DNA from 3 places in the Microbulbifer agarilyticus genome. Region 2 is predicted to be linked to each of the others. Evidence: predicted binding sites of a transcription regulator. Region 2 holds the regulator's gene; each other region holds the start of a gene.
What was found. The regulator LexA, encoded in region 2, represses DNA repair genes until DNA is damaged. The targets are predictions, from matches to a motif close to ACTGTNTNTANANACAGT.
Positions count from the first base shown of each region.

Region 1: a site for LexA is predicted at 4,824-4,841, ahead of recN (DNA repair protein RecN). Genes of this name have one in related genera too.
Region 3: a site for LexA is predicted at 2,241-2,258, ahead of Mag101_RS09440 (YebG family protein). Genes of this name have one in related genera too.

Region 1 covers NZ_CP019650.1:848,279-855,536, reverse strand. The annotation lists gene Mag101_RS03550 (NUDIX hydrolase) at 1-399, opposite strand, end outside; gene dnaJ (molecular chaperone DnaJ) at 563-1,687, opposite strand; gene dnaK (molecular chaperone DnaK) at 1,832-3,775, opposite strand; gene grpE (nucleotide exchange factor GrpE) at 3,901-4,494, opposite strand; gene recN (DNA repair protein RecN) at 4,868-6,520, shown strand; gene Mag101_RS03525 (lysophospholipid acyltransferase family protein) at 6,678-7,258, shown strand, end outside.
Region 2 covers NZ_CP019650.1:1,889,863-1,897,120, reverse strand. The annotation lists gene Mag101_RS07690 (mechanosensitive ion channel family protein) at 1-580, opposite strand, end outside; gene nagZ (beta-N-acetylhexosaminidase) at 632-1,645, opposite strand; gene Mag101_RS07680 (TetR/AcrR family transcriptional regulator) at 1,729-2,373, opposite strand; gene Mag101_RS07675 (DUF6763 family protein) at 2,673-3,005, shown strand; gene lexA (transcriptional repressor LexA) at 3,146-3,754, shown strand; gene Mag101_RS07665 (hypothetical protein) at 3,862-4,116, opposite strand; gene Mag101_RS07660 (DUF6586 family protein) at 4,265-4,816, opposite strand; gene topA (type I DNA topoisomerase) at 4,860-7,258, opposite strand, start outside.
Region 3 covers NZ_CP019650.1:2,307,910-2,315,167, forward strand. The annotation lists gene Mag101_RS09425 (sigma-70 family RNA polymerase sigma factor) at 1-381, opposite strand, end outside; gene Mag101_RS09430 (DUF6249 domain-containing protein) at 394-1,281, opposite strand; gene Mag101_RS09435 (DUF924 family protein) at 1,549-2,178, shown strand; gene Mag101_RS09440 (YebG family protein) at 2,342-2,650, shown strand; gene Mag101_RS09445 (MAPEG family protein) at 2,748-3,140, opposite strand; gene Mag101_RS09450 (amidohydrolase family protein) at 3,137-4,432, opposite strand; gene Mag101_RS09455 (amidohydrolase) at 4,432-5,874, opposite strand; gene Mag101_RS09460 (hybrid sensor histidine kinase/response regulator) at 6,068-7,258, shown strand, end outside.

The sequences.
Region 1 (7,258 bases), 1.0 Mb from region 2:
TTTTTTCACCGGGAACCACTGCGCATCGAGCTCTGATGCGCCGACGACCAATTGATAGTCCTCGGGACGAATAAGCGCGTAATACGCGGTGGTGATAATACGCGTTTCCGGATAGCGATTCAGATCGCTGAAGGTATGTAATTGCTCGAGAAATATATTTCGTACGCCGGCGCGGTCGAGTAACACACGACTGGCAGCCTGCTCCAGTGTTTCACCTTGCTGTAACCAGTCACCAGGCAAGCCCCACTTGCCAGCACTACTCCCTTCACCGTGCTTGACCAGCAGCACCTTCAACTCGCCGTCGTCGCATCCGAAAATGACATTATCCACAGTAAGGATATGACTGGCTTCTGCATGCTGGCGGCTTGCAGGGACTTTCTTAGCGGTTTTTGTTGCCATCTGGAGTTCTGAACCGGAAACACATGGAGCAAAAAGTCTACAGGGGAACTTCCCTGCAAGTCCATGTCAGGGCGACAACACAAACAAAAAAGCCCCGCTATTGCGGGGCTTTCTGTAACCAATCCGGGCCAGGTCACACTGGCAGGAATCAGGCTGGTAAAAATCAGAGCTTCATATCACCAAAGAAGTTCTTCACCCCTTCAAACCAACCGGTCTGACGCGGGGAGTTTTTCTTCTCGCTCAAAGTACTGGCGAACTCTTCTAACAGTTCTTTTTGCTTGCTGGACAGGTTAATCGGGGTTTCCACCACAACACGGCACAGCAGGTCGCCCGGGGAACCACCGCGCACCGGGGTAACACCCTTGCCACGCAGACGGAACAGCTTGCCTGTCTGGCTTTCTGCCGGGATCTTCAGTTTGACCTTGCCATCCAGGGTAGGTACTTCCATTTCACCGCCGAGGGCCGCAGTGGCAAAACTAATGGGTACTTCGCAGTACAGGTTTTTGCCATCGCGCTGGAACAACTCGTGTTCGCGCACCATCACCTGTACATACAGGTCACCGGCGGGGCCGCCGTCTGGCCCGGCCTCACCCTCGCCGGCGAGGCGAATACGATCACCGGAATCCACACCCGGCGGTACCTTGACCGACAGGGTTTTGGTTTCTTCGATACGACCACGACCGTGACAGTCGGTGCAGGGGTCGGTAATGACCGTGCCGCGTCCGCGACAATTGGGGCAGGTTTGCTGTACAGAGAAAAAGCCCTGCTGCATACGCACCTGACCGGCGCCACCACAGGTGCCACAGGTCTGGGGCTGGGTACCCGGCTTGGCACCGGAACCGTGGCAGGTGCCACAGTTGGTCAGGGTCGGGACCTTGATCTTGACGGTGGTGCCGCGCACCGCGTCTTCCAGGTCCAGGTCCAGGTCGTAGCGCAGGTCGGAACCGCGCGCCGGACCACGACGGCCGCCACCACCGGCGGCGCCACCAAAGATATCGCCAAACACATCACCGAAGATATCGGAGAAGCCGCCGAAGCCACCGGCACCGGCGCCCGCCTGACCATCGACTCCGGCGTGACCGAACTGGTCATAGGCCGCCTTCTTCTGAGGGTCGGACAGGATCTCGTAGGCCTCATTGGCCTCCTTGAACTTGTTTTCCGCCTCTTTATCGTCGGGGTTGCGGTCCGGGTGAAATTTCATCGCCACCCGGCGGTAAGCCTTTTTCAGCTCCTTATCATCGGCGCCTTTGCTGACGCCGAGGACTTCGTAGTAATCGCGTTTGGACATAGCTCTGTGTGTTCTGTTTCAACTGCTTTTTAGGCACGCCTTAAAACGGCGCAAGGCGCGAAGCCCGGTTCTGATGACCGAACGTCCGCGCCTCTGAAGGCGTAAGCTTCAGGACGCCGCCGGAATCCCAGCGGCGGCTGTATCTTACTTGTCTTCTTTCTTGTCGTCTTTTACTTCTTCGAACTCTGCGTCCACTGCGTCGTCACCACCGGACTGGGCTTGCTCGCCCTGCGGCTGTTCGGCACCCGCTTCGCCGGCCTGTGCCTGCGCCTGCTCCGCGTACATCTTCTGTGCAACCGGGCCAGACGCTTCGGTCAGCTTGGTGGTCGCCGCTTCCATGGCGGCCTTGTCGTTGCCTTTCACGGCTTCTTCGGCTTCGGTCAGCGCGGCTTCGATGGCGGTCTTCTCGTCCGCAGTCACCTTGTCACCGGCCTCTTCCAGCGTCTTCTTGGTGGCAGAGATCAGACCGTCGAGGGTGTTGCGCGCGGTTACCAGCTCTTCGAACTGCTTATCCGCTTCGGCATTGGCCTCGGCATCCTGAACCATTTTTTCGATCTCATCATCGGACAGACCGGAGGAGGCCTTGATCACGATGGACTGCTCTTTGCCAGTCGCCTTGTCTTTGGCGTGCACGTGCAGAATGCCGTTGGCATCGATATCGAAGGTTACTTCGATCTGCGGCATGCCGCGCGGCGCCGGCGGGATGTCAGCCAGGTCGAAACGGCCCAGGGACTTGTTCTGTGCCGCCTGCTTACGCTCACCCTGAACTACGTGAATGGTCACTGCAGTCTGGTTGTCGTCGGCGGTAGAGAACACCTGAGACTTCTTGGTCGGGATAGTGGTGTTCTTTTCGATCAGCGGAGTCGCCACGCCACCCATGGTTTCGATACCCAGGGTCAGCGGGGTTACGTCCAGCAGCAGTACGTCTTTCACGTCGCCGCCCAGTACCGCACCCTGAATCGCTGCGCCAACGGCAACGGCTTCATCCGGGTTGACGTCTTTACGCGGCTCTTTACCGAAGAACTCGGTTACCTTGGACTGAACCAGTGGCATACGGGTCTGACCGCCTACCAGAATCACTTCGTCGATGCCGGATGCGGACATGTCGGCGTCGGCCAGTGCGGTCTTAACCGGCTCCAGGGAGCGCGCAACCAGTTCTTCTACCAGGCTTTCCAGCTTGGCGCGGGTCAGTTTTACAACCAGGTGCTTAGGACCGGTAGCGTCTGCGGTGATGTACGGCAGATTCACTTCGGTCTGCTGGCTGGAAGACAGCTCGATCTTGGCTTTTTCGGCAGCTTCTTTCAGACGCTGCATGGCCAGGGGATCACCTTTCAGGTCGATGCCCTGCTCTTTCTTGAACTCTTCCGCGAGGTAGTCGATCAGGCGCAGGTCGAAGTCTTCACCGCCGAGGAAGGTGTCACCGTTGGTGGACAGTACTTCAAACTGCTTTTCACCGTCGACGTCGGCGATTTCGATGATGGAGATATCGAAGGTACCACCACCCAGGTCGTATACGGCGATGGTGCGGTCACCACCGGCTTTGTCCATACCGTATGCCAGTGCGGCTGCGGTCGGCTCGTTGATGATGCGCTTAACGTCCAGACCGGCAATGCGGCCGGCGTCTTTGGTCGCCTGGCGCTGGGAGTCATTGAAGTAGGCCGGTACGGTAATTACTGCCGCATCGACGGTCTCGCCCAGGAAGTCCTCGGCGGTTTTCTTCATCTTCTTCAGTACTTCGGCAGAGATCTGCGGCGGCGCTTTCTTGTCGCCCTTCGCTTCTACCCAGGCGTCGCCGTTTTCGGCTTCAACGATGGAGTAAGGCACCATTTTGATGTCTTTCTGCACAACGTCGTCTTTGAACTTACGGCCGATCAGACGCTTCACCGCGAACAGGGTGTTGGTCGGGTTGGTTACCGCCTGACGCTTGGCAGACTGGCCTACCAGTACTTCGTTGTCATCGGTGAAGGCAACGATGGAAGGGGTGGTGCGATCGCCCTCGGCGTTCTCAATAACGCGGGCCTTGTCGCCGTCCAGGACTGCCACACAGCTGTTGGTAGTACCCAGGTCGATGCCGATAATTTTTCCCATGGATCTAATTCCTCACTTTGCTGCGCGCCGGTTTTACGCGATTTTCAGTCACCGGCGCTGCACGTTTGTATTCGGTTGCTGCTTATATTGGTGCCGCCTTTCACATTTCAAGGGCGGCCGCTAAATCAAGGTGCCTTGGAGACGACGACCATTGCCGGGCGCAACAGGCGACCGTTCAGGCGATAGCCTTTCTGAAACACGTCCAACACGGTATTGGGCTCCACATCGCCATTCGGGATCTGGGTCATGGCCTGGTGCAGTTCCGGGTCGAAGGGCTCGCCGGCCGGGTCGATTAGTTCCATACCGGACTTGGTCAGGGTGTCGATAAAGGATTTCTGGGTCAGCTCGATACCTTCGCGTACCGCCTTTTGCGCTTCGTCGTCCTTGTCGATGGTGGCGAGGGCTCGCTCCAGGTTATCCACAACCGGCAGCAGGTCCTTCAGCAGTTTTTCCTGGCCGAACTTGTGGGCTTTTTCCACATCCTGCTGGGCGCGGCGGCGGGCATTCTGCACCTCGGCCTGGGCGCGCATCACCATGTCTTTGTGGTCCGATAGCTGCTGATGGAGGGAGGCGATCTCCTCATCCTGCGCATTTTCTGCAGTCAGCGCCTCTTCCGCGGCGTGCTGCTCTTCAGCGCTCGGGTTTTCTACTTCGACGGCGTTTTCTGCCGCCTGATCACCAGTGTCGATCTGCTCTTCTTCGCTGCGCTCTTTGGCCACTGCTCTCTCCGTCTGTGTCCTGCGGTCAACTGCCCGTTCGTCAACGGCACAGCTGGGTGTTCAAAAGAAAGAACCCGCTCTACAGGGCCGTTCGATACCGGCCCGTCGCGGGTGAGAAAGTTATATGGGGATCATCCATGCACACTTCAAGTCGCACTTGATGGATACCAGCCGCAGCTGACCATGGCACCGGCGGAACCCACAGGCGCAGCTAGCGAGCTGAAAGAGAAGAGCCCCTTGGGAAAGCAGGGTAATGTGGCGATTGGCCGGCGACGAATGTGATCTGCACCCAATTAGACCCCATGAAGATTGAAACCCCTGGTGCAAATACTGTATAAACAACCACTATCGAAATAACAACGAATACATTCCCATGTTGCTGCACCTGTCCATCAGTCAGTTCACCCTGGTCGACCAGCTGGAGCTGGAGTTCGGTCACGGCACCAGCACCCTTACCGGTGAAACCGGCGCCGGCAAATCCATTACGCTGGATGCGCTTGGCCTGGCACTGGGTGACCGGGGCAATGGCGAACTGGTGCGCGCCGGTGCCAAACGCGCCGATATCCACGCTACCTTCGATATCAGCAACCACGAGGAAGCTCGCACCTGGCTGGAAGACCAGGAGATGGACGCCGAGCGCGAAGTGATTCTGCGCCGCACCATCAGTGCCGACGGCCGCTCCCGCGCCTATATCAATGGCCAGCCAGTAACCCTGATGCAGTTGCGCACCCTGGGCGAGCAGCTTATCGATATCCACAGCCAGCACGAACACCAGTCGCTGCTGAAGAAAGACACCCACCGTCGCCTGCTGGACGAATACGCCCATGCCGAGGGGCACAGCGCCGAAGTGCGCATTCACTACAAAACCTGGCAGGACCAGTACCGCCGCTACCGCCGCCTGGCAGACAGTGCCGAGGAAACCCAAGCGCGCCGCGACCTGCTGGAATACCAGCTGGAAGAGCTGGCGCAACTGGACCTGAAACCCGGCGAGCTGGAAGAGCTTGAGAGCGAGCAGCGCCAGTTGGCCAACGCTGGCGACATCCTGAACGGCAGCTATCAGCTGGCCGCCATGCTGAACGGTGGCGAAGGGGATATTGCCGAACAGCTACACCGCGCCCTGCAGCTGGTCAGCGCAATGCCCGAACAAAGCCCGGCTCTGGCCGAGGTGGCACAGATGCTCGACAGCGCGCGCATCCAGATCGATGAAGCCGGCAGCACCCTGTCGCGGCATATCGATACCTTTGAAATGAACCCCGAACGCCTGACGGAGGTGGAAGAGCGCCTTTCGGCCATCTATTCCATTGCCCGCAAACACCGGATTCAGCCAGCCCAGCTCGCCGAGCTGCAACAGCAATGGCAGCAGGAGCTGGAGGAGATCGGCGCACCCGACGCGCTCGATAAACTGGCCGGCGAATGCGAGCAACTGGAGCAGGCGTTCCGGGCGGCCGCCGGCAAACTCAGCAAGCTCCGCATCGCGGCAGCAAAAAAACTGGCGGACGCGGTAAACAGCCAGCTCGCCGATCTGGCGATGCCCCACGCCCGCGTCGAGTTGGCGCTCACTGCGCTGGAAAAGCCCACCGCTACAGGCCTCGAAGAAGTGGAAATCCTGATCGCCACCAACCCCGGCCAGCCGGCGCGGGCACTCGGTAAAATTGCCTCCGGTGGTGAACTGTCGCGGGTGAGCTTGGCAATTCAGGTCGTCACTGCGCAAACCTCGCGCACCCCCACGCTGGTGTTTGATGAAGTGGATGTGGGTATTGGCGGCGCTACCGGCGATGTGGTGGGCAAACTGCTACGCCAGCTGGGCGAGCGCGGCCAGGTTATCTGCGTGACCCACCTTGCCCAAGTCGCCGCGCGCGCACACCGTCAGTATCTGGTGGAGAAGCACAGCGATGGCGAAGCGGCATTCGTGGCCCTGCGGGAACTGAAGGATGCAGAACGCAGTGCCGAGGTGGCACGCATGCTCGGTGGCGAGGCTACCGCGCAGTCCCTGGCGCACGCGGAAGAGATGCTGGCTCGGGCCTGATCGAGGGCCCTCGACCGGGGGGAAACTCGGCTAAGCAGTCACAATTAAGCGGCCTTCGGGACCGAAATTGACCGAAAGTGGCGGAAAATTCACTTTATACTCCCGCGCCCGCTACGGCGGATACGACTACACTGACGGGAATCAATTCGGTCTCACCATGCAAACCACGATTTTCAACACCCCCATTATCACGCCATTCCTGCGTTTGATCGCCAAGCTGCTACTGAAGCTACACGGCTGGAACATCGTCGCCGACGAGCAGGCGATGAAACTGAAAAAGTATGTCCTCATTGCCGCCCCTCACACCTCCAACTGGGATGGATACATCTTTATTCTGGCGGCGCTGAAACTGGGGATAAACCCGCACTGGATGGGCAAAGACAAGCTGTTCCCGTTTCCTCTGGGGGGAGTGGTGCGCTGGTTTGGCGGCATTCCCGTCGACCGCAGCAAAGCAAACAACCTGGTAGACGCCACCATTAACCAGTACAACGCCCACGAAGAACTGGTCATCGGCATCCCTCCGGAAGGCACCCGCGGCAAGTCCGAGCGCTGGAAAACTGGCTTCTACCATATCGCCCGGGGCGCTGCGATTCCGGTGGCCTGTGGTTTTGTCGACTTTCCGAACAAGGTCGCCGGCATTGGCCCGGTGATGGAAATGAGCGACAACCTGGAAGAAGACCTGAAGCAGCTGGGCGCGTTTTACGCCAATAAGAAAGGCAAGCACCAGAGCGATTACAC
Region 2 (7,258 bases):
TTAACCCACCAAAGAAATTTGCCAGGAGATCCTTCGCCGCAAAACCAATTGCGAGGCCGCCAATACCGCCCATCGCCAGCACACCACTCACGCTATACCCAAGGCGCTGCATAATCACCAGGGCAGCGGTGATCATGATGGAAGCTCGCACCAGTTTGCCAATAGCGCGCACCGTGGTGGCATCGATCGGCTTACGCATATAGCGTGGGTCCGCCAGATTCCGCTCCACTTCTTTGGCAAAGCGCAAACCAAACCAGGTGATAACCACCACAAATCCGACTGCCCGGGGCTTATCCGCGAGCCAGGTAAGGAGCTCTGAGCCCGTGGTGGCAGCGGTGCGAGAAGCAGCAAAGGACAACCCCAACAACCAGATCAAAATCGACGCCGGTGGATTCATGGAGTTTGCCAGCGCATCGTCCCACGGGTTTACCGTGCGCTCTGCCCGCGCCTGGAGCTGAAGAATAAAGCGCCCCACCAACCAGGAGGCCAGCGCGGTAAACAGAACGATGAAAAAGATTTCGGCAATCCAGAAGCGGTCGTCCCCGACCAGGGAGCGCAAGAACGCTTTAGCTGACTCCACAAACTACTCCATAAGCTGCAGACGAATGAATTAGGGGATTATTGTGCGTATTTACATCCAGGATGCCAGCCATTCGCGTGTTTTTTGCCAACGGTCGCTCTTTTCCAGTGCATCCCAACTGTTTATCTTGGGCTGGCCTCGCATACGGGAGAGGCGTTCGCTCGACGCAGGGTCAATAGAGTGGCCTTGCAGCGCATCCAGGACCTCGATAGCACCCTGACGGTTATTACAGACGATTCCCATATCGCAGCCCGCGGAAAGTGCCGCGTGAATTCGCTCCCGATAACCACCTGCTGCGCCGGCGCCCTCCATGGTCAGATCATCACTAAAGATGACCCCATCAAACTTGAGGCGCTTGCGTAAAATCTCTTGCAGCCAGTAGCGTGAAAAGCCCACGGAGTTTTCATCGACTTTGGCAAAGCGGATATGCGCCGGCATGACGGCTTCCAATTCGCCAGCGGCAATACATTCTGCAAACGGCACCCCGTCCGCTGCAAGCACAGTCTCGAGATCGCGCTCATCAACCGGCAGTTCTTCGTGGCTGTCTTCCAGCACCTGGCCATGGCCGGGAAAATGCTTGCCCGTAGTTGCCATTCCGGCTTCGTGCATGCCGGCAATAAACGGTCGAGCCTTGTGGCACAGCGTCAGTGGATCCTGCGCGAAACTGCGATCACCGACAATGCGACAAAAATCGTCGTCCGCATCGAGCACCGGTGCGAAGCTGAAGTCCACGCCCACCGCGAGCAGTTCGGCCGCCAGCAGCCAGCCGACATCCTGCAATTGCTGCGTATTCGCTTGCGCACTGAGCGCCTGCATTGAGGGAATACGCGTGAAGAAGTCCCGGAAGCGCTGCACCCTGCCCCCTTCCTGATCCACTGCCAGCAGAATTTCAGGGCGCACTGCACGGATCTCTGCAATGAGGCTTTCCAGTTGCGGGCGGTTCTCATAATTGCGCGCAAAAAATATTAGCCCGCCAACATGTGGATGCCGCAGCAGCTCGCGATCCTCCTCGGTAAGCGTAAGGCCATCCACATCGATCATTACCGGGCCAATCTGAGCAGACATCGGCATACACTCCACAATTTAACTTCGATCACGTAATAGACGATCAAACCCTAGCGATTAATGGGCCACCGTTTCCCGGCCAATTATTCACCTTCGGTCGGTACGGGCGCGGTCAACATGGCCACTGCGGCCGGCGCCAGCCGGGCAAGTGTCTCTTCCAGGCTGCTTTCAGCGCCGAAATCCTCTCTCAGGATAGCTTCGATCGCGTCAAAGCTCGAAAGGGAAAATACCGTGGCCCCGAGCATGAAATAGAGGCGCCAGTAAAAGGTCACCGGATCTACGTGGGGCAAGGCGGTGGCCAGCGAGCCCGCGAAACGGCGGTAAGAGTCGCCGTAGCGGGAAACGATAAAGCGGCGCAAATGGCCCTGGGACTGGGTGTACGCCAGCCCTAGCAGGCGCATAAACCGCTTGGGGTCACGCCCCTGACTGGCCAAGCCGGCCAAAGCAACCCGGTATAGACTCTGCAGCAGGTCATCCAGCTGCAATGAACCCTCATCTGTAGTCAGGCGGGCGAGTTCTGCATCCAAAGACGTCGTAAAAGGTGTAAGAAATCGCTCGAATACGGCCTGAATCAGTTCTTTTTTCGAACCAAAATGATAATTCACCGCCGCCAGATTGACTCCTGCGGTACTGGTGATGGTGCGCAAAGAGGTCTCGGTAAACCCGCGCTCGGCAAACAGCACTTCCGCAGCATCCAATATCCGCTGAACAGTATCCAACTGACTCATACCAATCTCACAACAATTCAAACCGACAATTTAAACGTTTGTTTTAACCGCCAGACTAGCACATACCGGCAATGATGGAATACGCGCATGCACAATCGATCTAAACACGCGCCCCAGCAGCGCTGGTTCGAGTTACCAAGCGCACGCCCGCGACATTAGATTGGCCATGAACATTTGAAAAAATCGCGCAACTCGTCGCATCTGCCGAACCCCCGCAGAAACCGCGCCAGAGCTAGCGCCACGAGTGGGAAGGCCCGAGATAAAAACCCGGGCTACCCCCGACACAGGAGGGCCAAGTCATGGCGAGAATCGCCCCTGAAATTGGCAGCTGGTTTGAAAACTTCGACACAGGCGACCTGTTTGAGGTCGTTGCCGTTGACCACCCGTCACGCACCATCGAGATTCAATATCTCGACGGCAGCATCGATGAAATCGAATTTCAGAATTGGCCTTCCCTACCGGTAATAGGCGCTGCCGCACCGGAAGATGCAAACGCCAGTTACGGCACCTTTGCGGATGAAATGGGAGACGAGGAAGACGCCGGCTTCAAGAGCCCAATCTTTTCACCCGCCCAGAGCGCCATTGACCGACTGGAGGGAGACTCTTTTCCGGGCACGGACGAAGGTATTTAAAAAAGCTTCCAAATAATCAATCTTACGACGCAGGCAAGTTTCCCTTTGGGATTCAACTTGCCTGGGTACAGTTTGCGCGCGCCATAAATCTGTATATAATCACAGCACCTGTATAAAAATACAGATCAAAGGAAGGCGCAATGACAAATCTCACCGCACGCCAGGCTCAGGTTCTGGAACTGATCAAGAGCTATGTGGACGATACCGGTTACCCCCCTACCCGAGCCGAAATTGCTCAGGAACTTGGTTTTCGCTCTCCCAACGCAGCAGAAGAACACCTCAAGGCCCTGGCCCGCAAAGGCGCGATCGAAATGGTTGCCGGTGCCTCCCGCGGTATCCGCATTCCCGACCACCACACTGGCCTGCCCGTTGTCGGCCGTGTTGCCGCTGGCAACCCGATTCTCGCGGAAGAAAACATCGAAGAATACTGTGAGATCCCGGCGGAGTTTTTCCATCCGCCTGCAGACTATCTGCTGCGCGTACACGGAATGAGTATGAAAGACGCCGGTATTCTCGACGGCGACCTGTTGGCAGTGCAGCGCACCGACAACATCCGCAATGGGCAGATTGTTGTAGCGCGTATTGAAGATGAAGTGACGGTGAAGCGCTTCAAGCGTCGTGGCAACCAGGCCACGGTACAATTGCACCCAGAAAATGAAGAGTTCAACGTGATTGAAGTGGACATGCGCGACCGCAACTTTGCCATCGAAGGGTTGGCAGTCGGAGTGATTCGACAAAATCCGATCTGATCGCGCTACTCGCAATCGCTGGGCGAATTATTTCAGGCATAAAAAAACAGGGCATACGCCCTGTTTTTTTATGCCTGAAAGTCTTTTCAAACCTTCTTTTCACACCATCAGTGAATCGTGTGCTCAGTGATATCAACCACTTCTTCCTCGAAAGGCTCTGGCTCCATTTCACCGATATCCTGAACCGCTTCGATCCCCGCCTCCAGCATGGCTCGGGCGACCGCTACCTTGTGATCGCGCAAAAAATGCATACTCTCGTCGGAGAAACGAATACGCACCAGAGGCTCACCCTTGTGACCAGCGCGTCGTAGCGCCACATCACCATTGGACAGCTCAATGATCTCGTAAGTCTCTGTAGACATTCACTTCTCCGGTAACCGCGTGATTTGGCAGCCAGTGTACCACAGGGGGCATCCACTAATCAGCGTGCATCCACTAATAGATTTCTTTGGTGAATTAACGCCTGCATTGCCCCGGGGAACCGGAACCGTGACACGAGTAGCCCGGTTGCTACCACTCTTGACTCTGCGCTCGCTGACGCTGAATCAGCTCCACCAATGCCTGATACCAATGGCGAAGGTTGTCTGCGGTCATAGCGGCGTCCTGAGGGCCTGCAGAGGGGTTATCCAGCTGCCGCACCGGGATCATGGTTTCTACACCAGAGGCAGTGGCGTTCGACGCCCCTGACGATCCTGCAGGAGCGGAAGTCGACAATTGCCAGTGCCCGGCCCATGCGCGGCAGAGCCCACTCAGCCAACTCTCCGGGTCCTCTGACAAGTTCACCAGCTCCGTCACATCACCGCTGAACTTGCCGCGCTGGGATACCAGCGCCGCAAGCGCCTGCGCGCTTTCCGGCTCAGAACCAGCGGCAAAACCGAGCTGCAACTGATGCCCCTGCTCCGCAAGGAATGCCCGGTAAGCACGCCACAGCTGCGTTAAAGCCGCCTCCAAAAGTGCAGAGTCCAGCAATGACTGCCCGCTGGCAACCTGTTGGGACTCGCCCAGCAACAGCTGGGCCTTGCGCAGCGTAGATGCCACCGTTCCGGTGTAGGGATTGCTCAAAACTTCCGTTCCCTTCCTGTTGAGGCCTTTTTAGGCCTACCACTTACTTCGCTGGCGTTTTCTTTGCTGCCGCTTTCTTGGCAGGTGCTTTTTTAGCCGCAGTCTTCTTCGCGGCGGCCTTCTTGGCTGGCGCCTTCTTCGCGGCGGCCTTTTTCTTCGCTGGTGCTTTTTTGGCCGGTTCTTCTACCTGCCATTTGCCGTCGCGATAGAACGCCTTCCAGCCAGTCGCCTTGCCCTCTTCTTCGGTCTGTACGTACTGTTCCTGAGTCTTGCGACTGAAACGCACCACTGTATCGCGGCCTTCATTGTCTTCCGCCGGGGCAGAGAACAGGAAGTTGTACTTTGGATCGATCTCATCTTTGTGCGGCAGTAATTCCTTGATCCGCGGAGCACGGGTTTCGCGGTTTTTCGGGAATTGGCTGGCAGCCAAAAACAGGCCAGACGCGCCGTCGCGCAAAATGTAGGTATCTTCCACTTTCTCGCAGGCAAGCTCAGGCATAGGCACCGGATCCATCTTGGGAGGTGCCGGCTGACCGTTCTTGAGCAGCTTGCGCGTGTTCTTACAATTCTCGTTGGTACAACCGAAGTACTTGCCAAAGCGGCCGGACTTCAACTGCATATCGGAGCCACACTTGTCGCATTCAATGACCGGGCCATCGTAGCCCTTAATCTTGAAGGTACCCTGCTCTACTTCGAAACCAGTACAGTCCGGGTTGTTACCACAAATATGCAGCTTGCGATGTTCGTCCACCAGGTAGCTATCCATGGCGGTGCCGCACTTGGGACAGCGGCGCTTATCGCGCAGCTGACGCGTTTCTGCGTCTTCATCCTTCTCCGCATCAACCGCTTCCTCACCCGATACCAGGTTCATGGTATTGGTGCAGCGCTCCTTCGGCGGCAAGGCATAACCCGAGCAACCGAGGAATACCCCGGTAGAACCAGTGCGAATCTGCATGTGACGGCCACACTTGCTGCACTCGATATCGGTATCCGTCGGGTTATTCCGACGCATACCAGCTTCTTTGTCCTGCGCGGTTTCCAGGCGCTTGCTGAATCCCGAATAGAATTCGTTCAGCAGGTCCTTCCAACCCTTTTTTCCTTCCGCTACGGTATCGAGAGATTCTTCCAGACTCGCGGTAAAGCCGTAATCCATCAAGTCGGTAAAGCTCTCGCTCAATCGGTCGGTAACGATATCGCCCATTTTTTCCGCATAGAAACGGCGGTTTTCCAGCCGCACGTAACCGCGATCCTGAATGGTGGAAATAATCGATGCATAGGTAGACGGACGACCAATGCCGCGTTTTTCCAGCTCTTTTACGAGTGCCGCTTCACTGAAGCGCGCGGGCGGCTTGGTGAAGTGCTGTTTCGGATCGAGCTTTTGCAGGTTCAGCTTCTCGCCAACTTTGATGTCCGGCAGAACCAAATCTTCGTCTTTTTTGCTCTGTGCCGGCGCGACCTTCAGGAAACCGTCGAAGCGGATTACGCGGCCGCGTGTACGCAGCTCAAAGTCGCCCGCGGTAACCACCACCGAAGTGGAGGTAAACTTGGCAGGCGTCATCTGGCAGGCAACAAACTGTTGCCAGATCAGGGTGTACAGGCGCTCTGCGTCACGCTCCATACCGGAAAGGTTGTTGGGTTTTACCCGCACATCCGAAGGACGGATCGCTTCGTGCGCTTCTTGCGCGCCTTCTTTGCTGCTGTAGCTGTTCGGGTTTTCCGGCAAATATTTTTCGCCGTAATTCTCACCGATAAATTCACGCACAGAGGCGACCGCTTCCTTACTCAAATTGGTGGAATCGGTACGCATATAGGTGATGTAACCCGCCTCATAGAGACGCTGGGCCATCATCATGGTTTTCTTAACACTGAAGCTCAAACGGTTACTCGCCGCCTGCTGCAAGGTCGACGTGATATACGGCGCGGTGGGCTTGGAACTGGTGGGCTTGTCGTCCCGAGCGCTTACCGTGAAGTCACTGGCCTGCAGCGCTTTCAGCGCAGCAGTGGCCTGCTCTTCATTGGTAGGACGGAAAGCCTGACCGGCCTGTTTTTTCACTTCCAGGCGCAGAGCGTCGGATTTCGCCGTCTGGGTGTCGGCGAACAGCGTCCAGTACTCTTCCGGAATAAACGCGCGGATCTCGCGCTCGCGCTCAACGACCAGTTTGACCGCCACGGACTGCACACGACCCGCTGAGAGGCCTCGGGCGACTTTTTCCCACAACAGCGGTGAAACCATATAGCCCACGATACGATCGAGGAATCGACGCGCCTGCTGCGCGTTTACCCGATCAATATCCAGGGGGCCGGGATCTTCAAACGCTTCCTGAATCGCGGACTTGGTAATTTCGTTGAACACCACACGGCGGTAACGCTGCTCGTCGCCACCAATAGCCTCGCGCAAGTGCCAGGCAATGGCCTCTCCTTCGCGATCCAAATCCGTTGCGA
Region 3 (7,258 bases), 420 kb from region 2:
TAACTCCCCCATGGCCGAGTTCAGATCCCTGGCCATACCCAGTTGCTGCGCTTCTTCGACGCTTTCCTGAGCTTGTGCGGAATCCACCGCATCCTGATCGACTACCGGAGCATTCTTACGCTTGTGGCTCATGACCAGATTGTAGGCGATACGGTACAACCAGGTGCTAAACCGGGCATCGCCGCGGAATGCAGGCAGCGCCTTGTAGGCCTTGATAAAAGCCTCCTGCGCCATGTCGTCCGCAAGACCCTGGTCGCCATCACACAGCTGACGAAGCGAGAATCGCAGCTGTGACTGATAGCGACGAACCAGCTGGGCGTAAGCCCGCTGGTCCCCGTCTTCGACGACGCGCCTGATCAGATCCCCATCATCGAGGTTCATGACTGGTTGTCCTTAACCCGCTTGCTGTTGATCGTGCTTCCAGTTGATGTAGCGGGCAACCCCAATAAAGAGTGGGATCAGACCGAGACTACCGACACCGATACCGGCTGAGGCGGAGAGAAAGATGAACACTGCCGCACCCACCGCTATCAGGGTTATGCCTCGATCCTTGTTGTTGGCGTTGGAACTCTCACTGTCCAGCGAATCCAGCAGCTCCGGCGGGATATCGCGACCTTCAGACACCATCCGATTGATGTTCTCCATCACCAGCTGCTTCTTTCTATAGCTGTTGCGGGTAACCAGCCAGACAATCAGGATCGGCGTGCCGAAGACAGCCAGAATAGCCACTACGGGGATCAACCACTCCATCTCCAGACCGCTAGGATGGTACCCCCGGCGAGATTCCTCATGCACTTTAAAAGCTTGTTCGTGCATACGCTCGGCATGCTCTCGCGCTCGTTCAGCACGCTCTCGAATATGCTCGGCACGCTCCAGGTCGGCTTTGATGCCGATTTCGACATTGCGCGGCACAGAATCCAGCGCCTGCTCTACTACCAGGCCTTTCTCGTCGAGGATCCCCTTCTCTTCTAGCTGGCGATAGATACGCTGGGTTACTTCGCCGCCAAAGGCCTCACCGAGGTCAATTTCAACGCTGCCGCTTTCCCCATTTTCATCCCGGGTATGAATGCGCAGAGTACCGTCTTCCTGGCGCAGGATTCGCACCTGCTTGGTGGCCTTCTTCTCCACGGGCTCCACAGGTGCCACCGCGGGCGCCTCGGGCACCGGTGGCGCTGGGGGGGCAGCACCCTCTTCCTGGGCCAGCAGGCTGCCAGAAATACTCATTCCCAGCGTGGCTGTCAGTGCCAGCAGCCAGGCATTCAATCGGCCGCATTTCTTCATTTCATTCGCTCTCATTACTGTTATCTCGCTCTTACTGATCTGAGGCAAAACAAGTAGTCCCTTGCTCAATCCTTCACTGACGACGGCCCTGAATTGACACGCTATCATCAACTGCCGCCAATGGCGTGGGATTGTACCTTTTTTGGGCAACGGGTATCAGGGCTCAACTTCCCGCCGCTGGTATCACCTTGCCCCTAAAGGACGCGGGCACCAGCAGATTTGGATGCAATCCACCAAAAAAATTTAACGGAGCAATGGGAGCAACGAATGCACCAGAGTGATATCACCCCCTCAGACGTCCTTCAGTTCTGGTTTGGCAGCACCGACCTGATGGCTCAACCCGGCAAGGAAGCCCGCACTCGCTGGTTCCAGCGCAGTGACGACTTTGACCGGGAGATCGCGCGTCGCTTCTCATCCACCATCAAACATGCCGTTGATCGACAATTGAGCAGCTGGAATACGTCCCTGGCTGGTCAGCTGGGCTTGATACTGCTCTGCGATCAGTTCCTCCGCAACATCTACCGCGGTTCGGCACAAGCATTCTCCGGGGACCCGCTGGCGCTCGAGATCAGCCAGTCTCTGGCCAATGGGGATCAACTCCGCGAACTGGGGCTACACCAACGGGCAATCGTCGGCATGCCGCTGGAGCACTCGGAGCGCCCGGATATACAGGAACAGTCCGTGAGCTATTTCCAGCAGCTGCAGCAGGACTTTGCCAGCGATAAGTCCGGCGTCTCGCAGGAGGATGCGCAGGCAGCCGAGAGCTACTACCGTTTCGCCCTTGCGCATCAGGACGTGATTGCCCAGTTTGGCCGCTACCCCCATCGCAATCAGGCACTGGGCCGGGAAAGTACTCCAGAGGAGCGGCACTGGTTAGAACAGGGTGGCGGCTTCTAACGGTATCCTGGACGCGCCACTGCGCGTACACTTACGCGCCATGCTATGGATTTGCGGTTGACACTGAATATACATACAGATACTGTACATCCATACATGAACAACACAGAATCATAAATCACGATACCGATACTCACGATATCAAGACCTTAGGAGGCCCAGTATGGCGGTAGTAGCCGTTTGGAAATGTGATAGAGACGGAGCCATGTTCGACAATAAAAAAGATGCCGAAGAACACGACAAGATGCTGGAGCTTGCCGCCAACATCACCGCTCTGATCGAGCGCAATGTTGAAGGTGTATCAGAAGAAGCCAGTGAGGAAATCGGCCTGATGCTGGCGAAGCGCCGCGAAGTGCTGGCAAAAGCCTGTAAGGGCAAGCCGGAAGAGCTGCTGGCTGCGGAAGAAGTGAGCGAACAGCAGGAAGCTGAGACTGCCGAAGAAAACGTTACCCCACTGGCGGTAAACCAGTAATCCCCCCGGACACCAATATTCTGGTTTCCATCCCTGTACTATGCCCGGCTTGCCGGGCTTTTTTTCGCCCGACAAGCCGCCACAGATTCTTGGATTCTCAGAATACCGAGACGATGTTAATCAGCGCCAGAACGACGATAACCACCCAAGTCAACAGGGTGCCCCAAAAACGGCCCTTGTGGTAACCGCCCTTGCCGCCAACCAGGCCTATCGCATGAAGGATGCGCGCAAACACCAGCCCACCACCCAGGCAATGCAGCCAAATGGCAGAAAGGCCATTGATCTCGGCGACCAACAACAGGATCAGAGCCAACGGAATATACTCAATCGCATTAGCATGGGTGCGTATCAGTACATTGCCCAACTTGTCGCCACCATCGCCAATGCCGACTTTGTTGCCGCGGCGAAATTTCACCACATTGAAAGCAAGCGCAAGCACCAGTAACGCACAAAGACCGCTATAAAGCGCGGTAATTTCTACACTCATCATTTTTTATATCCATGTTCTGTACCCGCTTTCGGGTTTAAGTATCGATCCCGTAAACGGGTTGAACGGTTTACCAGAGACTGGGGCTTACCGTCGATCATCACCAGTTCTGCGAACGACGTGATCTCCAGTGGATCCCCACTCCACAATACCAACTCCGCGGTATTACCCGGCGCCAGTACACCGGCATCCATACCAAAGGTTTGCGCAACATTGGCCGTAATCGCGCGCACACCCTCTTCAAACGGCAAGCCGTAAGCCACGGCATTTCCCGCTGCCTGCCGCGAAAGATAGCTATTGTGGGATCCGGCATAACCCGGGCCACTGATCGCGACAGTTACGCCCGCATCATGCAGCAATGCGGCGTTATCCATACGCGCACCCAGTTTTTCGAAGGCATCCGGGGTATTCCCCAGCACATCGACCACAACCGGCACCCGCGCCTTGGCCAATTGATCGGCAACCATCCAGCCCTCGGCAGCACCCACAAGAACCAGTTTGAGCTGATACTTGTTGGCCAGTGCGAGCAATTGCAGGATATCGCTTGCGCGGTCTGCATTGATCATCATCGGTTGCTCGCCGCGCAGCAGCGGCTGCAGTGACTCGAGATCTTCCACCGAGTAATCCAGCTCACGCCACTCACCGCGGCGCACCTGATCCCGGTTTTCCGAATACTCTTTCGCCTGCGCCAGCGCATTCGCGATTTGCGCATACGCCATGGCGCGACTGCCGCCGGCCAGTTCCGCACCGTATTCACCGAAGTAAGCGCGCTGTACCAAGTTGGGCTTGGTCACACTGTCGAAGTCACCGGTCAACTTGATCGCAAAGCCCTGCCCCGCGAAAACTTTTTCACTGCTGTAAGGCAGCACCACCGCGCGCGTCAGGCCACCGGCCCGGTTAAACGGAATCAGTGTGGAACGCGGGTTAAATGCCACCACCGGATCAAAACCGGCACCGATAGACTGCTCTTCGATTGCCCCATCGTTAGTGGAGGCCGCAGCGCCGATTTCCGTCAGCCCGAGCTCACTGCTCGGCGCAATCAAGCCTGGCGTGACCACCTTGCCGCGGCCGTCGATCACCAGGTCAGCGGAAATATCACCCAAATCTTCGGCAATCTGCGCAATTTGCCCGTCGCGCACCAACAGGTCACCGCTCTCAAGGGTTCCCTGTTCTCCCAGCGTAACGATCTGCGCATCTTTAATAAGGATGGTTTCAGCGCTTGCTGTACCGACCAGGCATACAAGGCCGAATAGAGAAGCTTTGAGCTTGGTTTTCACATTGATTGAGATACGCATTACTGCTGCCCTCCTTCCGGCAAGCGCTCGCCTTCCGCATCCAGAATCCCCAGTTCAAAATCTGTGTGCGGCTGTCGCGCGGAGTCTGTGCGGTCGTACATCAGTACACCGTCGATAAACACCTTGTCTGCCTTGGAGTACACGCTAAACGGATTGCCAGACCACACCACTACGTCTGCCATCTTGCCTTTTTCCAGGGTGCCGGTGACTTCTTCAATACCCAGTGCTTTTGCCGGGTTGCTGGTCATCCAGGCGACCGCGTGACGCGGCTCGATATGAAAGCCCGCGCGTTGCCCTGCGACCATGGCTTTTGCAGTTTCTTCGTTGAGATGCTGGATACCAACCGCAGAATCCGAGTGAATCATGGCGCAAGCCTTTGCCTGATCCACGATTGCGATATTGGCTTCAGTCATATCAAAGGCTTCGTGCTTGAAGCCCCACCAGTCCGCCCACATAGCGGCACACACATTGTTTTCCGCCAGCAGGTCCGCCACCTTATAGGCCTCTACCGCGTGATGGAAAGTGGAAATCTGGAAATCGTAGTCGCGCGCGATATCCATCATGATGGTCATTTCTTCGCCGCGATAGCAGTGGTTGTGCACCAGAATATCGCCATTCAGGACGCCGGCAAGGGTCTCGAGCTGGAGGTCACGCTCGGGTTCATCGCCGCCATTCTTATGGAAGTTTTCCCACTTCTCTTTATACGCGGCAGCCTCTGTCCACGCTTTACGGTATCCGGCGACGTTACCCATGCGGGTAGAAGGCAAGGTGCCCTTGCCACCGTAAACCCGTTTGGGGTTCTCACCACAGGCCATTTTCAAACCGTAAGGGGCGCCCGGGAACTTCATATCCTGAACGCTGCGGCCAGGTACGTTCTTCAAAGTCACTGCGCGGCCACCGAACAGGTTCGCCGAGCCAGGCAAGATCTGCAGCGTGGTTACCCCGCCCGCAAGCGCCAGGGGAAATTGCGGATCTTGCGTCCACACGGAATGCTCAGCCCATACCTGCGCGGTATTCGGTGAGGTCATTTCGTTACCGTCCTGGGAAGATTCAATAGACGGCGCCGGGTAGTCACCCAGATGGGAATGCACGTCGATGATGCCCGGCGTTACCCACTTACCCGCACCTTCGACAACTAGGCCCTTCTTCGGCACTTTCAGGTCCTTGCCGACCTTGGCAATCTTGCCATCCTCGAGCAGCACATCTGAATTGAGTAGTTTTTCACCGGTTCCGGTCAAAACCGTTGCACCGCGAATTAGCACCGGCGCACTCTCTTGCGGAATATAAGTACTAGGGAAGTCACCCTGACGGGCGAAATCCGGCCCATCCGCGGCTTTTTTATCCTCACCGCCACAGGCAACCAATGTGGAAACCAGCAGTCCTCCACATACGGCAACACACAGCCGCTCTATTCCTTTAACCGATTCTGAAAATAATCGCATTCCGCTTCCTATCCCCCCAATTGTTATTAGGAAACCTTTCTCAATACTGTCGGATTCAACACCAATACCATGCTATCGGCAATACGGGATTGTACGACTGCCCAAAATTGCCGGTTTACTAGACAATTTGTACAAGCCGTGTTGGAATTTGGACGTGTGATACAGGAGCTTTCCCATACCGCAGGAAGGGCGGATGAATACTAATAACAAAACAGGGACCAGACCGGAGAGTGCCGCGGCTGATGATGTCGATTTGCCTCAGTCCTCCGAGGAGATGTACGAAGCCCTGCGCAAAAGCGAAGAGCGCTATCGAGAACTCGTCGAACACGCAAACTCCATCATCCTCCGTTGGGACCGCAACGGGGTAATCACCTTCTTTAACGAGTTCGCGCAGCGGTTCTTTGGTTACTCCGAAGAAGAAATCATCGGCAGGCACGTGGTTGGGACAATCGTCCCCGAAAATGAAAGTACGGGCCGCGACCTTCGTCCGCTTATGGACCATATCTGCAACAACCCCGATGAACACCGCTATAACATTAACGAAAACATTACCAAAGGCGGGGACCGGGTCTGGGTAGCCTGGACCAACAAACTGCTCACCAACGACAACGATGAGCCCATTGGGGTTCTGAGTATTGGCAGTGATATCACCAAACAGCGACTGCTCGAAGAGGAATTACGGCAGGCACAGAAAATGCAGGCCATCGGTGAGTTGGCTGGGGGCATTGCCCACGACTTTAACAACATGGTGCACGGTATCGCGGGCTTTGCCGAAGTCATCCATCAGACAAGCTTCGACGCCAAGATTTCTGAGTATGCCAATCAGATTTTAAACACTGCCCATCATGCCGCAGAGCTCACCGACCAACTGCTGACCTTCGCCCGCAAGGGCTCCTATCAAATCAATGAGTGCAATACCCACGACATCGTGCGCGACGTATGTGCGATGCTGAAACGCACGATTGATCGCCGCATTGAAATCCGCCAGGACCTGCGCGCGAATTCCCCCCACATCAAGGGCGACTCTGCGCTACTGAAAAGTGCCTTGCTGAACTTGGGCATTAATGCCAAGGACGCAATGCTTTCCGGTGGCGAACTCGTGTTCACCACCAGCGATATGACGGTGGAAAACCCCCTGTCCATCTCGGACTTCCAGCTTGAACCGGGGCAGTACTTACGCATCAACGTCAGTGATACCGGTACAGGAATGGCGGAAGAAATCCGCCAACGAATATTCGAACCCTTCTTCACTACCAAGGCCAGCGGCCGCGGCGCCGGGCTTGGGCTCGCGGCCGTTTACGGCACCATTCATTTGCACAAGGGCGCCATTCGGTGCCACTCGGAGCTGGGCGAAGGTACCTGTTTTGACCTTTTTCTGCCGATT